Linked DNA regions of Enhydrobacter sp.. The protein of the gene in region 2 interacts with the protein of the main gene of each other region in a pairwise test. Links are inferred from orthologs where the notes say so. Each region holds a gene or a part of one and is shown on either strand. Other genes may lie near its edges.

What was found. Proteins that work in one complex are often made in the same cells at the same time.
Region 1: the proteins of mobA (region 2) and glp interact in binary tests that used the Escherichia coli proteins (3 or more experiments, as listed by UniProt). The link is inferred for Enhydrobacter sp. from one-to-one orthologs.

The regions. Positions count from the first base shown.
Region 1 is NZ_CP126889.1:4,892,060-4,896,477, reverse strand. What follows is about bases 1-2,898. They hold glp (gephyrin-like molybdotransferase Glp), read right to left. Parts: upstream 2,108-2,898; coding sequence 893-2,107; downstream 1-892. Other genes in these bases: trpC (indole-3-glycerol phosphate synthase TrpC), read right to left, coding at 2,588-2,898; moaC (cyclic pyranopterin monophosphate synthase MoaC), read right to left, coding at 2,109-2,591; lexA (transcriptional repressor LexA), read right to left, coding at 35-784. In the rest of the region: more of trpC, read right to left, coding at 2,899-3,385; trpD (anthranilate phosphoribosyltransferase), read right to left, coding at 3,382-4,395. UniProt on the Escherichia coli protein: Catalyzes the insertion of molybdate into adenylated molybdopterin with the concomitant release of AMP.
Region 2 is NZ_CP126889.1:4,073,523-4,081,391, reverse strand. The notes cover bases 2,936-5,779. They hold mobA (molybdenum cofactor guanylyltransferase), read right to left. Parts: upstream 4,794-5,779; coding sequence 4,077-4,793; downstream 2,936-4,076. Other genes in these bases: pdeM (ligase-associated DNA damage response endonuclease PdeM), read right to left, coding at 5,650-5,779; OJF58_RS20315 (hypothetical protein), read left to right, coding at 4,840-5,640; dksA (RNA polymerase-binding protein DksA), read right to left, coding at 3,241-3,666; OJF58_RS20330 (D-aminoacylase), read left to right, coding at 2,936-3,179. Outside these bases: OJF58_RS20335 (M81 family metallopeptidase), read left to right, coding at 201-1,709; more of OJF58_RS20330, read left to right, coding at 1,713-2,935; more of pdeM, read right to left, coding at 5,780-6,372; OJF58_RS20305 (L,D-transpeptidase family protein), read right to left, coding at 6,369-6,866; OJF58_RS20300 (DUF1849 family protein), read left to right, coding at 6,937-7,701; OJF58_RS20295 (MFS transporter), read left to right, coding at 7,841-7,869. UniProt on the Escherichia coli protein: Transfers a GMP moiety from GTP to Mo-molybdopterin (Mo-MPT) cofactor (Moco or molybdenum cofactor) to form Mo-molybdopterin guanine dinucleotide (Mo-MGD) cofactor.

The DNA of each region.
Region 1 (4,418 bases), 820 kb from region 2 along the record:
ACTCGCCATCCGAACGTGCCGCCGGCGTCGAAGATCAGTGGTAGCGGCGATAGAGTCCCGCCAGCCGGCCCTGGATCTTCACCCGGTCGGGCCCGAAGATTCGGGTCTCGTAAGCGGCATTGGCGGGCTCGAGCGCGATCGAGGCGCCTTTCTTGCGCAGCCGTTTCAATGTTGCCTCGGCATCATCGATCAGTGCGACGACAATGTCGCCCGTCTCGGCCGTATCGGCGCTCTTGATGATCACGATGTCGCCGTCCTGGATGCCGGCCTCGATCATCGAGTCGCCCTGCACCTCGAGGCAGTAGTGGGCGCCGGAGGCAAGCAGGGACACCGGCACGTCGATGGTCGTGGAGTTGTCGCGCAGCGCCTCGATGGGCGTGCCGGCCGCAATCCGGCCGTACAGCGGCAGGCTGAGGGCATGCGCCTCGTTCGCCACCTGGAAGGCGCCGGCAAGCGGCGCGCGCTCGCCGCGAACGACCTGCGGCACGAAGCCTTCGCGCGGCTCGGCCATGCCGGAACGGCGCGCCTCGACGAGGAGGGGCGTGACGTTGGGGGCCGGCAATCCGGCCGCATCGGGAAGCTTGAGGACCTGCAGCGCCCGCGCCCGATGAGGCAGTCGACGCAGGAAGCCGCGCTCCTCCAGGCCGGTGATCAGCCGATGGATGCCCGATTTCGACTTCAATCGCAGCGCCTCCTTCATTTCATCGAACGAAGGCGATACGCCGGCGTCGTTCAGACGCTTGTTGATGAACAGCAGCAGTTCGCTTTGCTTGCGGGTCAGCACCGACTTCTCCCCAAACCAACTACCAGATTTCGGAACAAATCCTGAAACCCGCTACATGTTCTAGTTTAGTTCCCGGATCAGGTCAAGTTTTCCAGAGGAAACTGGGGATCAATAGCCGCCGTCGAGGGTGCCGAGATCAATGACCTGGACGGTATCGCCGGCCTTTCGCGCCGGATCGTGGGGCGGTCGGACGAGGAAGGCCCCGGAGCCCGCCAGCACCGAAAGCATCGAGCTGTCCTGGATCTTGTGCGGTTCGACGCTGAGACCGCCGTCCGGGGCCCGGTCAAGCCGGCTGCGGACATAATCCTCCCGCGTATCGTTGGCCTTAAGATCGACGGCAAGCCGTGCCGGACGGGTGGCTGGAAGATCACCGGACCGGCCAAGCATGCGCTCGAGCGCCGGCTTCAGGAACAGAAGCGCGCAGACCATCGTCGAGACGGGATTGCCCGGCAGGCCGAGCACGCGAGCCCTGTCTCGTCCGGCGAACATCAGGGGCTTTCCGGGCCGCATGGCGATGCGCCAGAAGTCCATCGTGAAGCCCTGGGCCTTGAGCGCATCCTGCACGAGGTCGTGGTCGCCCACCGACGCGCCGCCCAGGGTGATCAGGAGGTCGTGCTGGGTGCCGGCGGCAATCCGATCCTGGATGAGGACGGCGTCGTCGCGGGCAATATCGAAAAGGCTCGGCTCGCCGCCCCAGCCGCGTACCAGGGCGGCGACCGCGATGCCGGAGGAGGAGACGATCTGGTTGCGGCCCACCGGCTCGCCCGGCATCACGAGCTCGTCGCCGGTCGAGAGGATCGCCACGCGCGGTTTGCGGTAGACGCCGACCCAGGGCACGTTCATCGCCGCAAGCAGGGCGACGTCGCGCGCAGTGAGCCTGCGCCCCGCGGCGAAGGGAACGTCGCCCGCCTTGAAATCGAGGCCGGCCCTGCGGATGTGCCGGCCCGGTGTCGGCGCCTCGAGGATGGTGACCTTCCGGCCGTCGGCCTCGGTATCCTCCTGGATGACGATCGAGTCCGCTCCCATCGGCAGCGGGGCGCCGGTAAAGATGCGGACAGCCTCGCCGGGCTTCAGCGCTTCATCGTGGGAACCGCCGGCGGGCGCCTGGCCGGCCAGCGTGAGAACGGTCGGCACTGCCGGAACGTCCTCGGCGCGGACGGCGTATCCATCCATGGCAGAGAGATCGGCCGGAGGCTGCGTGAGCCGCGCGGCCGGTAGATTGGCCAGGACGCGCCCCGCGGCATCTGCCACCGACACGAGCTCCGCCGGCAGCGGCGTGAAGGCGGTGATCACACGGGCATGGGCTTCGCGAACGGTCAGCATATCATCGGTCTCTGTCGAACGTTCCCGACTTGCCGCCGGACTTGTGCAGAAGCTTCACTTCCGAGATCACCATGCCGCGATCGACCGCCTTGCACATGTCGTAGACTGTGAGGGCCGCGACGGACGCCGCTGTCAGCGCCTCCATCTCGACGCCGGTGCGGCCCCTGATCCGGCACGTGGCCTCGATGTCGACCGCATGGCGGCCGGCATCGAGCGAGAGCTTCACCTCGACGGCGGAAAGCGCCAGCGGATGGCAAAGCGGGATCAGCTCGGCGGTGCGCTTGGCGGCCATGATGCCGGCAAGTTGCGCCACCGCCAGCACGTCGCCTTTGGCTGCCTTCCTGTCCTTGATCAGCGCCAGCGTCTCGGGCTGCATGACGACGCTCGCCTTCGCCATGGCCATGCGCTCGGTCTCGTCCTTGGCGCCGACATCGACCATATGGGCGTTGCCGCGCGTGTCGAAGTGGCTGAGCGTCCTGCTCATGCCGCCTTCACCAGGATTTCGCGCACCGCGCTTTCGACGTCGGGCTTGCGCATGAAGCTTTCGCCGATCAGGAAGGCCGAGGCGCCGACCCTGGCCATGCGGGCCAGATCGGCCGGCGTGCCGAGCCCGCTCTCCGCCACCAGCACGCGATCCTTCGGTACCTTGGGTGCGAGCCGCTCGGTTACGGCGAGATCGACGGCAAGCGTCTTGAGATTGCGGTTGTTGACTCCGATCAGCTCGCTGTCGATGCCGAGCGCACGGTCCAGCTCGTCTCCGTCGTGGACCTCGACGAGGACATCCATGCCGCAAACATGCGCAAGCCGCGCGAGCTCCGCCGCAAGCTGGTCGTCGAGGCAGGCCATGATCAGCAGAATGCAGTCCGCGCCGAGCGCGCGCGCCTCGAATACCTGATAGGGGTCGATCATGAAGTCCTTGCGCAGGACTGGAAGCTTCGTGGCCCGGCGCGCCCGGGAAAGAAATTCGTCCTTGCCCTGGAAGTAGGGTTCGTCGGTCAGCACCGAGAGGCACGAGGCCCCGCCGCGTTCGTAGGCGCGGGCAAGCGATGGCGGATCGAAGTCCGGTCGGATCAGTCCCTTGCTGGGCGAGGCCTTCTTGATCTCGGCGATCAGGCCGTAGCGGCCGGCTGTGATCGCGTCCTTCAATGCCCTGGCAAAGCCGCGCGGCGCGTCCGTCGTCCTGGCCGCGCGCTCGACCTCGCCTTGTGGCCGACGCTCGCGCTGGAGGGCGACATGACGGCGCTTGTCGTCGACGATCCTTGCCAGCGTGTCGCTCATGCACAGATCCTTTGCAACGCGGCGAGCGCCTGCGCAGCCTTGCCCTCGTCGATCGAATTCGCGGCGACGGCGGCGCCTTCCTTCAGATCCTTCGCCTTGCCCGCCACCATGATGGCTGCGGCGCTGTTCAACAACACGATATCGCGGAAAGCGTTGCGTTCACCGGCCAGCACTTTCTTGATCTCCTCGGCATTGTGAACGGCATCGCCGCCCTTGAGCTGCGCGAGGGAGGCCCGTGCCACGCCGATCTCCTCGGGTGCAATCTCGATCTCGCTCACCTTGCCGTTCTCGAGCGACGCGGCCCAGCTCGCGGTCGTGGTGGTGAGTTCGTCCATCCCGTCCTGGCCATGCACCACGAGGGCGCGCTCGAGGCCCAGTTGTCCGAGCGCCTCGGCCACCGGCCTCAGCCAGCGGCGGTCGAAGACGCCCACGAGCTGGCGCTTCACCAGCGCCGGGTTCGACATCGGCCCCAGCAGATTGAAGATGGTGCGGGAAGGGACCAGTTCCGCGCGCGGGCCTGCCACGTTGCGCATTGCGCTGTGGTGCCGTGGCGCCATGAGGAAGCAGATATTGGCCTCGACCAGCGCTTTCTCGAGTGTTTCGATCGGCAGATCGAGATTGATGCCGAGAGCATTCAGAACGTCGGCCGCCCCCGACTTCGAGGTGAAGGCGCGGTTGCCGTGCTTGGCAACGGGAATGCCGGCGCCGGCGACTACCAGCGCGGAGCATGACGAAACGTTGAAGGTTCCATGGTGGTCGCCGCCGGTACCGACGATATCGATGGCGCTCCCGGGCGCCCGCACTCGCTGGACCTTGGCGCGCAGCACGCGCGCGCCGCCCGCCAGCTCCTCGGCCGTCTCGCCGCGCACCTTGAGGGCCATCAGGAAGCCGCCCATCTGGGCCGGCGTCGCATCGCCGCTGGTCATGATGTCGAAGGCGCGTTCGGCTTCGTCCACGCTCAGTGTCTGGCCATTGCCCACTTTCGCCAGAAGACCGCGAAAATCGTCGATATCGCCGCTCACCTCGACCCCGT
Region 2 (7,869 bases):
CACCTGCGAACGGAATTCAAGGGCCAAAAAGAGCCTTTGGTTCACATGCTTAACCATTCCCAAGGTAAGAACCATGGTGTTGCTTTTTTGCAACGCACAATGCTTTCGGGAGGCAGGATTGCAGTTGTTGCAAGGCTAATGATGCCGGCGCTGCGAGGAATGTTCATTAGGGTAACCAGCGCGTTGCACAAGGAGGGATCGTGGCCAAGAAAAAGTTCGTCGTCGCAATGATGATGCATGAAACGAATACGTTTTCGCCTCTGCCAACCCCGATCGAATCCTTCTCTCGCGCCGGTGCCCTGAGCGGACAGCCGGCCATCGACGAGGCGGAAGGCACCAACACCTCGCTTGGCGGTTTCATCGAAATCGCACGCAAGGCGGACGCGGAGTTCACGGTTCCGATGGCAGCGTCCGCCCATCCGTCGGGCTTGGTGACCAAGGCCGCCTACGAGCAGATGACGACGGCCATCGTCGACGAGGTCGGAAAGGGCTGCGACGCCGTTCTGCTCGCCCTGCACGGTGCCATGGTTGCGGAGCATTACGACGATGGCGAGGGCGAGCTCCTGAATCGAATCCGCAAGGTCGCGCCCGACGTGCCGATCGCCGTGGCGCTCGACTTCCATACACAGATGACCGACGCCATGATCAAGGGCGCCACCGTGATCACCGGCTATCGCACCTATCCGCACATCGACATGGCCGACACGGCCCGGCGCGCCGGCCGGACGCTGTTGCGGGCTCTTGCCGGCGAGGTCGAGCCCCGGATGGTATGGGGCAATCGCCCGATCATGAGCAGCTCGCTGGTCCACACGCCCTCGCGCGAGCCGATGAAGACGCTGATGGGCATGGCCAATGAGGCCGAGGACGGCGGCCAGGTGTTGAACGCCTCGGTGTTCGGCGGCTTCCCGCAGGCCGACATTCCGCACCTCGCCCTCTCTTCCGTGATCGTCTGCGACAAGCGGACCGCCGAGGGCGAGATCCTTTTGAACCGGATCCTCGATACGGCCTGGGAGAAGCGCGAAGGTTTCCTGTTCCATCCCGAGCCGCTGTCGGTGCAGGTCGCGCGCGCCAAGTCCTATGCCGAAGGGCCGGTCGTCATGGCCGACCATGGCGACAACACCGCGTCCGGCGGAACCCAGGACGTGATGAGCGTGATCGAGGAAGCCATCAGGCAGGACCTCGACGATGCCTGCGCCGGGCCGATCTGCGATCCCGCGTGCGTCGCACAGATGATCAAGGCCGGCGTCGGCGCCGAGGTCACTCTCGAGCTCGGCGGCAAGATCGACATGCCGGCCATGGGCCTCAAGGGCAAGCCGCTCGAGATCACCGGCAAGGTGAAGGCCATCACCGATGGCGAGTTCGTGGTGACCGGCCCGATGGCGACCGGGACCACCATCCGTATGGGCCGGACCGCCGTGCTCGATACCGGCAAGATGCAGATCGTCGTGTCCGAGAAGCGCGCAGAGCCCTACGATCTCGGCGTCTTCACCCATTGCGGCATCGACCCGCGCGCCAAGAAGTTCGTGCTGATCAAGTCGCGCCAGCATTTCCGCGCCGGCTTCGAGCCCATCGCCAGGCATATCGTGATGTGCGACGGCGACGGCTGCACGGCCTCGGATCTCAAGCTCTTCAAGTACACCAGGATCAAGCGGCCGCTCTATCCGTTCGACCTCGACATGCGGCTCAGCCGCAATGCAGCCCAGGAGTAGATCATGCCCAGCTACGACATCGTCATCCGCAACGGCCAGGTCGCTGACGGAACGGGCAGGAAGCTGTTCGCCGCCGACGTCGCCTTAAAGGGTGACCGCATCGCCGCGGTCGAAGCGCCGGGGGCGCTCAAGGGCGACAACGAGATCGACGCCGCCGGCAAGGTCGTGGCGCCGGGTTTCATCGACGTGCACACGCACGACGACACCGCACTGATCGACAATCCGACGATGGCGATGAAGGCGAGCCAGGGCGTGACTACGGTGGTGTGCGGCAATTGCGGCGCCTCGGCCGCGCCGTTCACGCGCTCCGACATCGGCCATTTCCTGACGCTGATCGTGAAGAAGCAGGCCAATGTCGCCAGGACGTTCGGCGAATTCGCCGGAAAGGTCGAAGCGGCGAAGCCGGCCATCAACGGCGCCTTCCTGATCGGTCATTCGACGCTGCGCATGAATGCCATGGGCGACGATCTCGCCCGCCAGGCGACCTCGACCGAGATCGGCGTGATGCGCGGCCTGCTCGACCAGAGCCTGGAACAGGGTGCGATCGGCCTGTCGAGCGGCCTCTTCTATCCGCCGGCGATGGCTGCCTCGACCGACGAGGTCGCCGAGGTCGCCAAGCCGCTCGGCAAGTGGCGTGGCGTCTACACCGCGCACATGCGCGACGAGGGCGACAATATCCTGAAGTCGATGGACGAGACCTTCGAGATCGGCCGCCGCGCCGGCGCCGAGGTGATCGTCTCGCACCACAAATGCTCGGGACGCAGCAACTTCGGCCGCATGAAGGAGACGCTGCCCAAGTTCACCGAAGCGATGAAGCAGCAGCAGATCGCCTTCGATGTCTATCCCTATGTCGCGGGCTCGACGATCCTGCGCAAGGAGATGCTCGATCGCGCCGACAAGGTGCTGATCACCTGGTCCGACACCGTGCAAGGGGTCAGCGGCCGCGATCTCGAGGACATCGCCAGGGAGATGGGCTGCTCGATCTACGAGGCAGCGGATCGCCTGCAACCGGCGGGGGCGATCTACTTCATGATGGACGAGAAGGACGTGCAGGCCGCGATGGCCCATCCCGGGGCGATGATCGGCTCGGACGGCATTCCCTTCGACACCCATCCCCATCCGCGTCTGTGGGGCACCTTCCCGCGCGTGCTGGGCCACTATTCGCGGGATCTGAAGCTCTTCCCGCTGGAAGATGCCGTACGGCGCATGACGTCCTATTCGGCCCAGCGCTTCCATCTCACCAGGCGTGGCGAGGTGAAGCCGGGCTTCTACGCCGATCTCTGCATCTTCGATCCGGCGACGGTTATCGACACGGCCACCTTCGACAAGCCGATCTCTCCCGCCAAGGGTATCGATACGGTGCTGTGCAACGGCGCGATCGTGTGGCGCGACGGCAAGCCGGGCGGCGGCCGTTCAGGCCGCGCGCTCCGGCGGCAGGAACTGCAAGCGGAAGCGAAGGCTTCGGCGTAGCAAAGCACCGCGTGCCAGCAAAAAAGAAGGGCCTGCTCGCTGCAGGCCCTTCTCTCTTTCTTCAGTCCGCGCCTTCGTCGCGTCGGGTGCGCTCCAGCCGCTCGTGGCGTTCCTGCGCCTCGACCGAGAGTGTCGCGATCGGCCGGGCCTCCAGGCGCTTCAGCGAGATCGGCTCGCCGGTCTCCTCGCAGTAGCCGTAGGTCCCCTCGTCGATCGACTTCAGCGCCGAGTCGATCTTGGAGATGAGCTTGCGGAAACGGTCACGGGTCCTGAGCTCCAGGGAACGATCGGTCTCGGCCGTGGCGCGATCGGCCAGATCGGGCTGGGCAAGACTTTCTTCCTGCATGTTTTGCAATGTCTGGTTGGATTCCTCGATCAGCTCGGCCTTCCACTTCAGCAGCTTCTGCCGGAAATATTCCTGCTGCATGGCATTCATGAAAGGTTCGCGGTCGGTCGGCCGGTAATTCTGCGGCAACGTGATCGACATCGTCGGCAACTCCACTCGCAGCGACTACACGTCCGCCTCGGGGGAAGGCGGACCTTCAAAGGCGCGCGGAGTATAGGGAGCAACTTTCCTCCCGCAAGTTCGTTCGCACTCCAGCCGTGCCGTTTGTCGTGCACTGCAGCAAAGCCCGGATTGAGAAAACTTTCCTCAGGCCGGGGCATTAAGGACCCGCCTCGACTTTGATGCTGCACCGCAGCGACAAGACGCTTAAAGGTCACGGAAAGATCGATCCCGAGGAACAGCCGAGCCGAACATGCCCGAAAAAGCTGGAAACGTCCTGCTGTCGCCCGGCGACTTCGTGCGCCATCCGGATCGTCCCGACTGGGGCCTGGGCTAGATCCAGTCGATGATCGGCCATCGACTGACCGTCAATTTCGAGAACGCCGGGAAGGTCATGGTTGACGGAAACGTGATCGAGCTCGTGCCCGCCGATCCGACCTCACCTGACGCTCCGCCCGGCTGAGATCATCGGGCGTGTTGACGTTCAGGAACGCGCCCGCACGGCCTCCGGGCCAGACGAGTTCGGCGAAGCGCCGCCGGCGGGCGAAGTCCTCGACACGCCGCACGCCCTCCTCGAGCACGGCCCGTCGCAGATCGGCGGCAAGCGTCACCGACCAGACGCCCAAGGTGTGCTCGCGACGCCGCCCGTGGCGCACCACCAGCACCTCCGGCTCGGGCACATGCATATGCCCGCAAAGCCGCACCGTCAGATCGAGCGGCAGGAGCGGCACGTCGGCCGGAGCCGTCACGATCCAGCCCGAATGCGGATGGTGTTCGAGCGACCATTCCATCCCGGCCAGGATGCCGGCCAGCGGCCCCAGCCGCCGGCCCTCGCGCCGCGCCTGACGCTGCACATCGATCGGATCGGGAATGACCGGAACACCGAGCGCCCGCAGTTCGGACGCGGGATCGTTGGCCACCACGACCAGATCCATCACCTGCGGCGCAAGGCGCTCGACGACATGGGCCACCATCGGCTTGCCGGCCAGCAGGCGCAACGGTTTGGGCGTACCCGGCCCCATCCGTCTCCCCTCCCCGCCGGCCAGCACGACACCGACCAGTGCTCCTGCGCGCACCGGCCCAAGATTGTGGAACGCGTTGACCGCCATGGGCGCACTATGCGAAGCGCTGGACGACAGGCAAGGGGAGGAAACCATGGCTATGAGCGTCGCCAAGGTGGCGAGCTGGCTGCAGTCGGTCGACAAGGCCCGTGCGACGGTGGGCTGGTGGCCCGCCCAGTACATGCCGGAGGACGAGCGCACCGCCTACAAGGTCCAGGACGCTTTCCTGAAGAAGCTCGTTCCCAAGCAGGGGCCGGTCGTCGGCTACAAGATCGGCCTTACGGCGCCGCAGATCTGGGAGCAGACCGGCCTGCGCAGCCCGGCCTACGGGCCGATCCGCAAGAAGCGCGTCTTTCATGAGAAGGCCTCGGTGCGCGCCGACCGGTGGACACGTCTCGGCGTCGAGCTCGAGATCGTTCTGACGGTGAACGCCGATGTGCCGGCGCCCAAGGGGCGCGCCTACGACAAGGAGACGATCGCGCCCTATGTTGGCGACGCCCGCGCCGGCTTCGAGCTGATCGAGGACCGAGGCGCCGACTACAGCCGGCTTTCGGCCTTCGCCCTGATCATGGATCTCGGCTGGAACGGCGGATCGCTGCTCGGCAAGGCCAACAAGGGCTGGCGCGACCTCGACCTCGCCGATCTCGAAGGCTCGATCTCGTTCGACGGCAAGGTGGTGCGCACCGGCCATTCGGGCGACGTAATGGGCCATTGCTACAACTCCCTGGCCTGGCTCGCCAACAAGCTCGGCGAGCACGGCAAGCGGCTCAAGAAGGGCATGATCGTGTCCTCGGGCAGCATGGTCGCCTGCCAGTTCGTACCGCCCGGCAGCACCGCCGTCGGCAGGATCGAGGGTCTCGGCGAAGTCACCCTGAAATACGAATTGCCCCGGTAGGGCCGATCTTCACCGCACCTCGCGCACCCGCGCGAGGGATGCCAGCGTGGCGTCCGGCCGGAGCTGGCGCCAGGAGAGACGGCGCACGGTGTCCCGGCCGACGACCAGCGCGTCGTAATCGTCGGGAAAAAGCTGGGCGATCGCCGGATCCAGAGCATTGAGCCCGCCGGCATAGGCGCCGAAGGCAGGCAGGATCACGCGGCGACCATCGGTCAGGAAGCAGCGCCGCCGCAGGCCGCGGCCCCGGACGGTAAGCGCCGCGACGGGATGATAGTGCCCCGAGATCTCGCCATCGGCCGCACCGAACAGCGCCTCGTGCCGGAAAACCAGCGGCGCATCGGCGATCTCCTCCGCCACGTGCCCCCAGCCGTCGGGAGGAGGCGCCGGATCGTGATTGCCGGCAATCCAGACGAACCGCGCGAGCCTCGTCAGGCGCTCGATCTCCGCGCGCTCGATTGTGGGCAACCGGTCGACCGCCTCGCGGTCATGGAAGGAGTCGCCGAGGCAAACGACCGTCTCGGGCCGCAGCGTGTCGATCAGCTTGCCCAGCAGCACCAGCGTCTGGCGAGTGTCGTGGCGAGGCAGCAGCTTGCGCGCGTTGACGGCGTAGGAAGAACCCTTCTCCAGATGGAGGTCGGCAACCGCGATCAGCCTCCGACCGGGCCAATGGAGCGCCCCCATCGGCAGGGCTTCCAGTCGCTCGCCGGCGCACAGGAACGCAAGACCGGTCATGGATGGATCATCACGCGGGCACCCGTCGGCACCAGCGACCAGATCTCCCGGATCTCGGCGTCGCTGACGGCGATGCAGCCGGTGGTCCAGTCCTTGAGCGGATGACGGACGAAAAGCTTGCGCAGTCCGTTGGGCAGGCCGTGGATGTAGATGTCGCCGCCGGGCGGCACGCCGAGCTTCATCGCGTGCGCCTCGTCGGCCGCGTCGGGATAGGAAACCCGCAACGACAGATGGAACGCGCTGCGCGGATTGCGGGCATCGATGCGATAGACACCTTCCGGCGTGCGGCCGTCCCCTTCCCGCTCCTTGTGTCCTTGCGGCGAAAAGCCGAGCGCCACGCGATAGCTCCTGATGACCGTCCCGCCGCGCTTGAGGTCCAGGCGGCGCGCTCCCTTGAACACCTCGACCAGATCGGCCTGCACGCCGGCTGCTGCGGGAAGCGGCACACCGGCCCGGCCCCGCCATCGCAACGCCACGAAGTCACGCCATCTCATCGCCGGTACGATTGACCTTCCGCAGTCCTCTACGCAAGGTGGCTCGATGAGTCGAGGTGTGTGCTTGTTGATGGCCTTGGCGCTCCTGGTCCCACAGGAAGCGGCCGCGCAGCTACAGCCCCATCGGGCCGAATACGTCCTGCGCCTGGGCACTGCCGCCAACGGCCCGCGGATCGGCATCGCGGTCCAGGATATCACGCTGGACTGCAGCGGCTGGCACATCAGACGAAATATTTCCACGGAGATTGCCCTCACCTCGACCTGGAAGCTCAGTCTCGCCTCGAAGCTCGACGGCAAGGAGCCCCGGGACGGCACCGGCTTTCGCTATCGCCTCGTGCAGATACAGAACGATGACCAACGCACCACGACGGGCAAGGTGGAACGCGCCGACGGCAAGCTCCGGCTGGAGATCACGGCGCCGAATGGACCGACACACCTGGTCCTTCCGGCAGCGACCCTGATGCCGGTCGCCGCCATCGGCCACCTGGTCGATCGCCTGCGTGCCAAGGCCACCGCCTTCCCCGCGCTCATGTTCGATGCGGAGATCTTCGGCGATGCCTTCCTGGTCGACGTGACCGAACTCGATCCCGACGCGCTGCGCCCGGAACCGCCGGCCCAGAAGCCGGTGGCGGTGCCAGCCGAGCACTCCTGGCCGGTGTTCATGGCGTTCACCCGAGGCCGCGAACAGGATCACCGACCGCTGTTTTCGGTCAGCGCCAATGTCTATCAAAATGGCGTTCTGGACCGGCTGACGGTCGATACCGGCCTCATCAAGGTGAGCGCCGACCTGCAGAAACTGCAGATGCACCAGGCTCCCGCCTGCTCCAGCTCGTAGCTCCGCCCCTGGCCCGGATTGGCGGATACCCGCCAATTGACACCGCAAGCCCTTTGGCAGGCGGCGGCCCGACCTATATAACCAGCGGCGACGCGGCGCCCCTGCGCAAGGCAAGGAAGAAGAATGGGAAGGCTTGTGGGTGAATAGAGGATCGACCGGCAGCGGCGC